Regions from separate parts of the Lysinibacillus sp. YS11 genome, predicted to be linked through region 3. Evidence: riboswitches for the same ligand, from Rfam matches in the RefSeq annotation. Region 3 holds a riboswitch; each other region holds the start of a gene.
The links. Region 3 has a riboswitch for cobalamin ahead of LBYS11_RS10435 (hypothetical protein). Riboswitches for the same ligand answer to the same signal wherever they lie in the genome.

Region 1 (4,292 bases), 170 kb from region 3:
TCGTTATTGGAGAGTAGATGTAGTAGATTAAAAATCATTTCGTTAGCTTGATGTAGATTGCTGTACAGCTTGACGCAACGTTTTAGTAGCAGCAACCATATTCGCTAAAGCTGCAACGGTTTCATCTTCTTTTCTCGTTTTTAAGCCACAATCTGGATTCACCCAGAATTGATAACGGTCCAGCACCTGTAGACTATCTTTCATAATAGCGAGCATTTCATCCTCGCTTGGTACACGAGGGCTATGAATATCATAGACGCCTAAGCCAATTCCTTTTTTATAGGGCTGTACTTGTAGTGAGGTAATAAGTTCCCCATGACTTCGTGATGTTTCTATGGAAATCACATCTGCATCTAGTGCGCTAATTGGTTCGATGAAATCATTAAACTCGCAGTAACACATATGTGTATGGATTTGTGTTTCATCTTTGACACTAGATGTCGCAAGCTTAAAGGAATTGACAGCCCACTCTAAGTAAGCCCCCCATTCCTCCTTTCTAAGCGGTAAACCTTCTCTTAACGCTGGCTCGTCCACTTGAATAATTGATATACCTGCGTTTTCTAGTGCTTCCACCTCTTTACGGAGTGCTAATGCAATTTGATAAGCGACATCTTTACGGGACAAATCATCTCGCACAAAGGACCAATTTAATATTGTTACTGGCCCTGTCAGCATGCCTTTTACAAATCGCTTCGTTAGGCTTTGGGCATAGGCGGATTCTTTTACGGTAATTGGTGAAGCCCATGCAACATCTCCATAAATGATCGGAGGCTTCACACAGCGTGATCCATATGAAACAACCCACGCTTTCTCTGTAAAGGCAAAGCCAGTCAGCTTTTCACCGAAATATTCGACCATATCTGTACGCTCAAATTCACCATGAACAAGTACATCGATATCTAATTCCTCTTGTATGGAGATCCAGCGCTTTGTTTCGTCTTCTAAAAATGTTTCATAGGCTTCATTCGATAATTGTTTCTTTCGCCACGCATTACGATTTCTTTTCACTTCATCTGATTGCGGGAAGCTACCGATTGTAGTTGTTGGAAACAGCGGTAATCCTAAGGCTTGTTGTTGGATCATTTGTCGCTTCGTAAAATTACTGTGTCGTTCAAAATCTTGCTTTGTCACAGTTTGAACGGCTTGATGAATTAACTTATTTTGGCGGATTGGATGATTTTTTAGAGCCTCAATCGCCTTCATACTTTCTGAAAAATTATGTTGTAAGGAACCATCTTTATCTCGTCTATATTTAGTCAGCCCCGTGATTTCTACGATTTTCTCATCTGCGAAGGCCAGAGACTGCTTTAAAACAGGGTCAAGTTCATTTTCAAGAGAGGTTGTGATTGGAACGTGCTGTAGGTTACTTGATGGTTGAATCCATAGTTCAGCAGCATGACTTAGCTGTTCAATGGCTTGAATTGTCGCATTGACCTCCGCCAGGTTTGAACGCCAAATATCACGGCCATTCACTACCCCTATTCCTAATACTTTATCCTGCGGGAAACCAAATTGACGAAGTGACGCCATATTTCCTTTATAGCCATGAACAAAGTCCAAACCGAATCCTTGAACAGGCAATGTACTTAATGCTTCATAGGCACTTAAAGCTTCGAAATAAGTCTGTAGCATTATTTTAGCCTCAGGAACGGCAGTGGCTAACTGGTCATACATTTCTTTCACCAGCTTTATCTCTGCTGGATCAAGTGTTAAGACGAGGGATGGCTCTTCTAGCTGAATCCAAGTGGCACCTGCATCCACTAATTCTTTTAATACCTGCGTATAGAGTGGTAATAAAGCTAATAAGTACTCAACCTGTGTTAATTTGTTGTAGCCTTTCGTTAACTTATAAAATGTATAGGGACCAATTAGTGTCGGCTTCGCAATGATACCGAAAGTTTCCTTCGCCTCTAAAAAGTCGGCTAACACTTTATTTTCTGTTAGTTGTAAGGCTTGTCCCTCATACTCTGGAACAATGTAGTGATAATTTGTATTAAACCATTTTGTCATTTCACTAGCTACGGCTGTTTTGTCTCCTCTTGCTACACTGAAGTAGGTATGAAAATCGACTTTACCACCTTGCCAGTTAAAGCGCTTTGGAACTAAACCAAACATCAAAGCTGTATCTAACATTCTATCGTAAAACGTAAAGTCGCCAACTGTCACCATATCGATTCCAAGTTGCAGCTGCTTGTTTATTCTTGATAAACGGATTTTCTTTAATTTTTCCTCAAAGTCCTCCTCAGAAAGTTCATTGCGCCAAAATGCTTCTAGTGCTTTTTTCCATTCGCGTTCCTCTCCTATATAGGGATAACCGATCAATGTACTTGTATAGTTCATGTTTTTAAGCTCCTTTTTTAGAAAAAATAAAAAGCCATTCTCCTATTAGGAAAATGGCTGCATGTTAAAATTAATAATGCTAAAACAATACGAAAAAATATCTACTTTCGCATAAACGTTATCGCACAGTGCCTATTTGGTCACTTTTCACCACCTATTTCCACGTAGGGATTTGGTGTGTACTAGAAATTGGCAGGTCTCCTGGCTTTCCATCAACACGCCTCACAGCCTTCCCAGTTTCCCCAGTGGCATTTGTGATTTGCTCCGAATTACAGTTGCGGGACAGCGTCGGATTTGCACCGACTTCCCTTTTAAGCCAAACTTTCATTTGGCACCAAGTCTTACACAATATTCAATTATGCTCCTACTATAGCACATATTTCAGAATAGTAGAAATTATTTTTCAACTATTATATAAATTATTTCTATAAATATTATAGGAATTATTGTATAGTACTAAATGAAAATAAGGTTACATTGTATTCTGTAAAAAAATTTGTTACTATAAAAAGACAATTATGAGAGGACTGATGAATGGACAATGAAGAACTAAACTATATTTTTATTTGAATTGAATGATTTCAAACACAAAATATAGGGTTAGTCTATCCATTTTTAACTATCAGTTTGCATTTTATTTGTCATGACACAAATGGCAAATCGCATTTATTCAGAGAAAGACTAATCCTTCCAATGTACAATTGGAGGGTTTTTTTCTTGCTTTCATAGTTGATTTTGTACCTTTCATTTACCCATAAAGGAGAGGAAAAATATGAGCGATTCAGAAACTATTGTAACGCATGTAACACTCCGTATAAGTCGTTAATATCCATCTGCTTATACGGAGAAATGAACCATAGATGGATAGACCGACTTTGTATGAAAAGTAAACTGTTGCAATACAAAGGAGGAATTATCATGTCCATGATACAAGTACAAAACCTAACTTTTTCTTATCCAAGCAGCTTTGACAATATTTTTGAGAATGTCAACTTTCAAATCGATACGGATTGGAAACTTGGATTTATCGGTAGAAACGGACGAGGTAAAACAACATTCTTTCAGTTGTTATTAGGAAATTATGAGTATAGCGGAAAAATCATCTCTTCTGTAGACTTCACTTATTTCCCCTATCCAGTTTCTGATCCAAATAAATATACCCATGAAATATTTGAGGAAATTTGTCCTCAGGCAGAAGATTGGGAATGTCTACGTGAAATAGCTTACCTACATGTAGATGCGGAGGTCATGTATCGTCCTTTTAAAACATTATCCAATGGCGAACAAACAAAGGTGCTGCTTGCTGCGTTGTTTTTGACAGAGGGTCAATTTTTATTAATTGATGAACCAACCAATCACCTAGACACGGATGCAAGAAAGACGGTTTCCGATTATCTTCGCAGGAAAAAAGGATTTATTTTAATTTCACATGACAGAAGCTTTTTAGATGGCTGTGTTGACCATATCCTATCGATTAATAGAGCCAATATTGACGTTCAAAGTGGAAATTATTCTTCTTGGAAGTTAAATTTTGATCGTCAGCAGGAACACGAAGAAGTAACCAATCAACGACTGCAAAAAGATATCGACCGATTAAAACAATCCTCAAAGCGTTCGTCAGGTTGGTCTAATCAAGTGGAAGCCTCCAAAAACGGCACAACCAATTCAGGTTCCAAACTGGACAAAGGCTTTGTTGGACATAAAGCAGCCAAGATGATGAAACGAGCGAAGAACCTGGAATCCAGACAACAAAGAGCTATTGAGGAAAAATCAAAACTACTAAAAAATGTTGAAAAAACCGAGTCATTGAAAGTAGAGCCATTGGCATATCCATCAAAAGAAATGGTTGTTGTCACGGATGTATCGATTCGGTACGATGACCATATCGTGAATAAGCCTATTAGCTTCAAAGTGGCACAAGGGGATCGAGTTGTTTTAGATGGCAAAAATGG
Region 2 (4,292 bases), 900 kb from region 3:
CAATCCATCCAAACAATACACGTCGTGTTATTCGTGCATTAGAAATGCTGGAATTAAGCGGTGTATCAAAAGCAGCAGAAGCGCAAAATCGAGGGGAAGTACCCCTTTACGACCATGTTATTTTAGGGCTAGGTCAAAACATGTCCCGTGACGTGCTATATGACCGTATTAATCGTCGTGTTGATTTAATGGTGGAAAATGGTCTTCTGCAAGAGGTGAAGGGATTATGGCAGCAAAATATCCGTGGAGTGCAGTCTATACAAGCCATCGGGTATAAAGAATTATATGATTATTTAGATGGCAAATGTACCCTAGAGGAAGCCCTTGATAGCTTAAAACAAAATTCCCGTCGCTATGCAAAAAGACAGCTTACTTATTTCCGTAATAAAATGGATGTCCATTTTATTACGCCGGATGATCGATTATAAGAATAAAGAAAAATTTCTAAAAATTACTAATTGATAAATTGGTAGAACGTGCTACTATAGGAATGAAGAGGTAGAAAGTTAGTAGGGAGGCTATTTGATGAAATCAATCAATTTGCAAGATACGTTCTTGAACCAACTACGTAAAAACAGTGTTTTTGTAACTGTATTTCTATTAAACGGATTTCAGTTAAAAGGGACTGTGAAATCATATGATAATTTTACAGTATTACTACTTGATGCTGAGAATAAGCAGCACCTAATCTATAAGCATGCCATTTCTACATTCGTACCAGCAAAACAAATAGAGTTTTTAGAGACAGAAGTATAATAAGTTTGTTAAACAGTTAGTGTTCTCACACTGGCTGTTTTTTTTGCTACAAGCTATAATGATAGTGGAATTTGATATTTTGGAGGACAAAGTTTATGAAAACAATGGAAACAACACAATTATTAGATCTGTTAGATGCAAATGAGGACCTATATATTATCGATGTACGTGAAGAGGATGAAGTAGCCCATGGCATGATCCCAGGTGCTCAACATATTGCACTCGGAACTATCCCTGAACGTTTAGAGGAATTAGATGTAGAAAAGCCATATATTATTGTATGTAAGGCTGGAGCTCGTTCTGCCAATGCGTGTGCTTTCTTAGAGGCCCAAGGATTTGATGTAACAAACCTTGAAGGCGGCATGCTGGCTTATGATGGAGAATTAGAATTTAAATAAATCATGAAAAAAGAAAGAGTATACACTCTTTCTTTTTTCATGATTATTTTTTCAAGGCATCCATGATAAAATTAAAATTCTCTTCAAAGTTTTTGTAGATATTAACATTTTTTTGTCCCTGCACTTTTGAAGCATAACTAGCAAAGTTTACACCAGCTCCATAAATTTGTAGTGCTCCATTCGCCAAATCCCCTTTTTGGAGAAGCTCAATGCCATCTTTCAAGAAATTTTGACTCTCCTCGAAATGACACTCCGTAATGTATTTATCACCACTATGAAATAACTTTAAATTTTCTAGTATTTTATTTGCTGTCTCTTCACTGATCGAAGCGTCGATATTGATTAACAACTGATTGATCGGTTTTACGAGTTTGGCATAGAGGCTATCGTGCGTTTCACAGGTTTCAGCAATAGCGTTTCTTAATTGTTTTGCATTCATCGTATCTACTCCTAACTTTTCATCGTTTTACTATTGATACTTACCCTAATTTTAATCATAGAAATAATTTATGTTTACATTGAACAGATTATTAAGGTTTCAACTTTTATGTTCAACATTACTCAGTGAATTGGCAGAACATATGCTATTGAAGATAGAGATGATTGAAAAGTCTGAGTTTACTTGTTATGGCAATTGATTCAGTAATGGATTTTTGTACAAGCCGAGTGTTAGACATAGAGAATTCTAAAAAGCACTAATTATGGAAGACTAGGAATCAAGTGAAGGATTCATTTATTGGGACAAGCACTTGATAAGCTTTTATTGTGAATAGCAGTATGTACTAAGTTAACACTCAAAAAATTTTTTCCTCTTGACACTAAAAAAGTTGTAAAGTAGATTTAACATAATTACATAAAGCAATAGGTGCCCACTAGGGAGAATAGGGAATAAAGTGAAAAGCTTTAGCGGACCCGCCACTGTATGAGGGAGTTTCGTAGTGTATGCCACTAGCAAATTGCTGGGAAGGTACTATGAGATGTTGAACTTGAGCCAGGAGACCTGCCTACATGCTATAGAAGATATAGATGATGGAAAAGTCTGTAGTTTATTTGTCATGACAATAAACTACAGACTTTTTATTTTGTCTTAATGAGAACGAGAGGAGAAATAATCATGCAATTATTACAAGACACGATTCAAAACATTCAGGGGGCTGATATGAAAAGTATGGAGCAAGCTAGAAAGCGGATTGATGCGCTTTGTAAGCCCCCAGGTAGCTTGGGTAAACTAGAATCACTTGCCGTACAGCTCTCTGGTATAACAGGACAATTATATCCGATGGTCGACAAAAAAGTGATGATTGTCTGTGCTGCAGATCATGGTGTTTGCGAGGAAGGTGTAACCACGAATCCACAAGATGTTACGGTCTTTCAAACATTAAATTTTCCTAAGGGGGGTACAGGCGTTTGTGCGATTGCGGGGATTACCAATGCAAAGGTGGTCACAGTAGATGTGGGTGTAAAAGAAGATATTCCACTTGATGCAGGTGTCATTATTCATAAAATTAAATATGGTACAGATAACATGGCACAAGGTCCAGCTATGGCCAAACAAGAAGCCATTCAATCGATAGAAGTAGGAATCCGTGTGGCCACTGAGGAAATCATAAAAGGTGCTGATGTACTTGGGACTGGAGAAATGGGCATCGGCAATACAACACCAAGTGCTGCGATATTAGCTGTTTTGACGGGATGCAACCCTATCGAAGTAACGGGGTTTGGTGCAGGAGTAGGCCAAGGAGGCATTGCCTATAAAGCGGCAGTTATTGAAAAAGCAATTACCTTAAATCAGCCTAATCCAAATGATGTTATTGATGTTCTGGCTAAGGTTGGAGGGTTAGAGATAGGGGCGATGACAGGTATTATTCTTGGCGCTGCTGCCCATCGTAAACCCGTTGTCATTGATGGATTTATTTCAACTATAGCAGCCCTCATTGCTTATAAGCTCGAACCAAAAGTAATCGATTATATCATTCCTTCCCATGTTTCAGAGGAACCAGGGGCAAAAATTGCCGCTGCCTTACTAGGCATTGAACCAATGTTGCACATGAATATGCGTTTAGGCGAAGGTTCTGGAGCAGCCTTAGCCTTTCCTATTTTAGATGCAGCTTGCTCGATGATGAAAAACATGGTGACTTTAGAAGAATCAATGCAGTTGTTAAAAAGATAAAAACAATAAAACAGCCAATGACTTAATTTTTGGTCATTGGCTGAATGGTATTTATGCACGATTTAATTTTCGTAATGGCAAGCGCCACTTCATCATATAGGAAAGAATTCGTAAAGCTGTAATCACTGCGAATAAAATATAAAGGAAAATGTCCCCTGTAAAAACCTCGAATCCGATTAGCAGTCCAGCAAGAGCTGCCCAAACACCATAAACTTCATCACGGAGAACTAATGGTTTTCTTCTAGCTAATAAATCTCGTACAATACCCCCACCTGAACCTGTCAAAACAGCAGCTACAATAACTGCGCTTACTGGCATATCAAGCTTAACAGCATAGAGTGCGCCTTGAATAGCGAATGCTGATAAGCCAATCGCATCTGTGAAGTTACCCCAACGATGCCAATGTTGAATCAGATGATGCGGAAAAATAAAGAATATCGTAATCGCAGCAAGCGCTATTTGAAACATCATATCCTGTCCCCAAAGTGTTGTGACAGGTAGTCCAATGAGTAAATTTCGGATAGCTCCTCCACCAAAAGCAGTCACAATACCAAGTATATATACACCGAATAAATCGTATTCTTCTTCCATGGCAATAATTGCCCCAGAAATAGCAAAGGCAATTGTTCCTATAATACTAAAAACCTCCCAAGCCATCCCTTTCACCCCTTCTATCAATAAATAAACTTTATTAAAAGTTAAAAGACTTTTTACGTAACAGAATCTATGAATTTAATAGCCAAAATCGGTCATTAAATACGCATCTTGAAATGAGTCCGCACATTAGCTTAGCGTAAAATCCTCTTAGAAACAATAGGCAAGTTTTACAGGTGCACATACAAATTGATAAAATGTGATTAAAATAAAGAAAAACATTCGTCAAAAGCGTTTATATACCAGTAGTTGGTTAGGGAATTCTAGAGTGATTGAAGTCAATTTAGATAGTCAATAAATCTTACTGATTGAAA
Region 3 (4,292 bases):
CCAACCTTACAGGCAAAGGTTCAATATGAGGGTGATCAGCATATCAAGGAAGTGCTACAGATTTTCCGTTTACTCGAAGCAGAAGAACCGTCCTTGCGTGTGGTCTGGCAGGAAAAATTTCAGGAAATCCATGTGCATATTATGGGTGCTATTCAATTGGAGGTCCTGACAGAGGTATTAATGACGCGTTTTTCATTAGCTGTCTCCTTTGGTGAGCCGCAAATTTTATACATGGAAACCATTGCGACGACCGTAACGGGCTATGGTCATTTCGAGCCCCTCAAGCATTATGCAGAAGTTCATTTATTAATGGAGCCAAATCCACGTGGAACAGGTAATACCTTCACCAATGCCTGTCATGCCGATCATTTATCTGTAGGCAATCAGCGCCTTGTTGAAAAGCATCTGTTTGAGCGTGACCATCATGGGCTACTGACAGGCTTCCCTGTAACAGATATTCATTTTACACTTCTAACAGGTCGCGGGCACAATGAACATACATCGGGGGGAGATTTCCGTGAAGCCAGTTTCCGTGCCCTGCGTCAGGGGCTGGAGCAGGCACAAAATGTCCTACTTGAACCCTATTATCGCTTTAAAATGAAAGCTTCAAATGACTTTATCGGTCGTATGATGACTGATATTCAGCAAGCAGCTGGCACGTTCGATGACCCGATTTTATCCGAAACGGATGTTATCCTAACAGGTCGTGCACCTGTTGCCACTTTAATGAGCTACAGCACAACCTTTGCCGCCTATACAAATGGGAAAGGTGCACTCACACTCCAATTTGATGGCTATGATGTGTGCCATAATACAGAGGATGTGATTGCACAGATTGGCTACGATAAAAATGCCGACCCTGAGTATAGTTCCTCTAGTATCTTTTGTGCTAAGGGCAAAGGATATTCGGTTCCATGGCAAGAAGCACAGGCAGCCATGCATTGCCTGTAGGGTGGGATGAGCCTGCTCGCTTCGGGTAATCCGCGGGTATTTCTTTCTTGGGCATCAATATATCTCTACCCTACCATAAGATATTACAAGCCCTCCAAAAAATGGAGGGCTTGTTTTTATAGTGCACCGACAGCTTTCTTTGTTGGATTGTCCAACAAATATGCGGGTTCAACTATTACATAGTCATGCTTGTTCGTAAAATCAATTAGTACCTTACCAGGTTGACTTTTTAATAGTTGTAGATGATCAATTAATTGCAGTAAAAGCTCGTGACCGTTGCCACGTGGATGCCAGTTGAAATGATAATCATTTAACGCTTGCACCGCTTCAATAAATTGGGCATATTCCTGCTGCACAAATGCAATGAGTTTGTCATGATGAGATGCTAAATCATATAAATATGTTTCGTAAAAGCGCATGACAATCGAGCATAATAAGTCATTGACACGAGCGGCACTTAAAACAGGCTTTGGCTCCAATGATAGACGGTCAAGGTTGGGCTTTGCGCGTGTAGAATCAATGCGCGTAATTAAGTGATACGCTTCTCCGTTGACCTCATAGACAATCGGATTGGTCGGCATGTACATCATAAAACTATTCGTCTTTGTTTTTAGTTCATCTGCTATGGCTGCTTTCGCTAAAAGATGACCGTCCACATCCCCATTTTGTATCCAAATAATTTCTTTATTATATAAGATTTGCTCAAAGAAGCGATCATTGCGAATCAGCTTCGTTGCTAATAATTGATCGATCAGAGACTCGACCACCATTCTTGTTTTCGCTTTCTTGGCAACTTCTGTTCGTGGTTGCTTACAAATGTTCAGATCTTCATAAGGCGTTTCCAACGTTGTCGTTACATGAATATTTGTCATACGTGCATCCCCTTTGCGTACATATTTTCAAAACAAAAAGGACTCCCTACTTTTGAGGAAATCCTTCATTTTATCTTCTTTCATCACACAATGCCAAACAAACCCTAAGTATGTGTGAACGAGTTCGATTATGAACCCTTTCATTTACTATGGGCGTTTGACGTACTGTGACGAACAGAGCATTCTGTTTTGTCAACATGCCACCTCCTATTCCTCGTAGGTTTATGGTGTGTACTCGTAACAGGCAGGTATCCTGACTCATGATCATCGCTTCTTTTCTCCTTCCCGTCCAAAGACAGTGGATACTGAAAAGTCGCTCACATTTACAGTTGCGGGACAGTGTCGGATTCGCACCGACTTCCCTTTTAAGCAAATTGCACGCAATTTACACCTCTTACTACACGCTATTCAGTTGTCATAGGAATGAGTATAAGCACATTCCTATTAGATTACTAAAATCAATTGTAAAGTAGTGTTTTTCCAAAGTCAAATATCACAATATTTTCCAAACTACTAATAAAGTTAGAGGGGGATATAAAAAAGGTGAACTGCGTATTTTTTATCTTTCATTGACTTTATAATGAAAGATAGTGTACTTCTAATAGTGGAAGGATGAAAAATATGAAAACAAGTCAACAATTAGTGACGAGTAATTTAGAGGAAAAAATGAAACTATTTACTCGAGCCGTTTCTGGACAAATTATAGAGGAAGCTCATTTTGTCATAGCCAATACGAATATTCCAACTGATACATTTAATTTGTTAGTAGCGAAATCGCCTATAATTCATAAGGAAAATCATCTTAAACAAAGGATTAATCATTTCATTGTGAATAAACTTCCCTTCAGTACGTGGGTGGATGCCAACTATCTAAGCGATGATTGGCTACAGCTGATAAAAGACTGCAATTTACAGGAAGCTGAACGAAATATGATGATGAAGCTTGACCATACACTTCACACAGGTCCACGAATTTCCAATTATCTTACCATCACAGAAGTAAGTAACAAGGAAGAGCTTCTACAATATAAGGAAGTTTTTCTAAGTTTATTTGGAGAAACAGCAGAAAGAGATGCATTAGAAATTTACTTTCATCAATTCTCACAGGAAAAACTAGCATCAAATGCTCGCATGTTTATTGGTTGTATAAAGGAAGTACCTATCGCTACGGGATTATTAATCGACAGTAAACATAGCTATGGGATTTATGATGTGATGACAAAAGATGCGTATAGGGGCAACGGCTATGGCAGTGAGATGTTTCAATTCCTACTCAGTCAAACAATCAATAAGCAAAAGCCCGTAGTCTTACAGGCATCAGAGGATGGAAAAAATATTTATAAACGCTTCGGGTTTAAAGAAGTCGGAGAAATGATTGTATTTGAATAAGGTCTCGGCAAGGCGCTCTTATTTACACTTGACAGTATTTTCGAGCTTACCGTAATCATGAAGCCGACTTAAAATCCGTTACACCGACCCCTTCCCGGCACGACAAAAAAGCCTCGCAAATCTGCGGGCTTTTGGTTGTGCACATGTACTATTAGCACCTTCATTACGTCCCCAAAACATACTGTGCTAAGACGCTTTGCACCTTATAAATATTTGTCGCCTTATTGAAGTTTTTTTGAATCGGTAATGGACTGCCAGACACCCATATTTTAAGCTCTGCATCTAAATCAAATGTTCCAGCTGTTTCGACTGAAAAATGAACGATATTTTTATAGGGAATGGAATGATACTCTGTTTTCTTGCCAGTCACTCCTTGCTTATCAATGAGGATTAATCGTTTATTGGTAAAAATAAACGTGTCTCTAATAATTTTATAGGCGTTCTTGACTGTCTCGTTTGGAATTAATAAATTATGGACCTCCTCCTGTAGTTTTTCTAAATTCACCTCGCTTGCATTGCCGATCAATCCATCAAATAAGCCCACTATCTGTCCCCTTTCGCTCTCGTTTATTTAATGTATTACAAAGAAGTGAGAGCTACGACAGGAAATGGTGGTATTATTTAGCCTATAAAAGGGGTGAGTGGTTGCGAATAATGATAGCTGCCTTAGTGTCTCTACTAGCCGTTGTTTTACTAGGATGTAATGAAAAACCAGATGATGAATTAGCTAAGGTCAGCATTTCTATTGGTGCTAAATTTAACAAGGTGAACACTGATTTTTTTAAAGAATATACGGATGAAGAATCACTTACACTATTCCAACAAGCCATTGCAACAACAGTCAAAAACGAGGGTGTTGTCAATATGGCTTCGCCAGAATATGATGTACAAATAGTGGACAAGGCAGGAAACAAATATGGCTATCATCTTTGGTTAGGTGATAAAGGGCAAAACAGTAGTTTGATGCATGTCAAGGATACGCATACGATCTACACAATATCTGAGGAGTTCACTGAAAAATTAGCTGCGCTAGTTCACTCATAAAAAAACACTTCCCATTCAAGGAAGTGTTTTGCCAAA

Region 1: linked by a shared signal. The riboswitch ahead of metE (5-methyltetrahydropteroyltriglutamate--homocysteine S-methyltransferase) and the one ahead of LBYS11_RS10435 (hypothetical protein) in region 3 are both predicted to bind cobalamin.
Region 2: linked by a shared signal. The riboswitch ahead of cobT (nicotinate-nucleotide--dimethylbenzimidazole phosphoribosyltransferase) and the one ahead of LBYS11_RS10435 (hypothetical protein) in region 3 are both predicted to bind cobalamin.

The regions. Positions count from the first base shown of each region.
Region 1 covers NZ_CP026007.1:2,280,776-2,285,067, reverse strand. Annotated here, with positions in the region: gene metE (5-methyltetrahydropteroyltriglutamate--homocysteine S-methyltransferase) at 43-2,340, opposite strand; cobalamin riboswitch at 2,514-2,694, opposite strand; gene LBYS11_RS11235 (Lsa family ABC-F type ribosomal protection protein) at 3,259-4,292, shown strand, end outside.
Region 2 covers NZ_CP026007.1:1,207,034-1,211,325, forward strand. Annotated here, with positions in the region: gene miaA (tRNA (adenosine(37)-N6)-dimethylallyltransferase MiaA) at 1-428, shown strand, start outside; gene hfq (RNA chaperone Hfq) at 526-756, shown strand; gene LBYS11_RS05600 (rhodanese-like domain-containing protein) at 852-1,154, shown strand; gene LBYS11_RS05605 (hypothetical protein) at 1,198-1,593, opposite strand; cobalamin riboswitch at 2,001-2,177, shown strand; gene cobT (nicotinate-nucleotide--dimethylbenzimidazole phosphoribosyltransferase) at 2,269-3,324, shown strand; gene LBYS11_RS05615 (trimeric intracellular cation channel family protein) at 3,376-3,981, opposite strand.
Region 3 covers NZ_CP026007.1:2,110,435-2,114,726, reverse strand. Annotated here, with positions in the region: gene LBYS11_RS10440 (elongation factor G) at 1-951, shown strand, start outside; gene LBYS11_RS10435 (hypothetical protein) at 1,068-1,823, opposite strand; cobalamin riboswitch at 2,049-2,233, opposite strand; gene LBYS11_RS10430 (GNAT family N-acetyltransferase) at 2,445-3,212, shown strand; gene LBYS11_RS10425 (PH domain-containing protein) at 3,376-3,756, opposite strand; gene LBYS11_RS10420 (YhfM domain-containing protein) at 3,867-4,256, shown strand.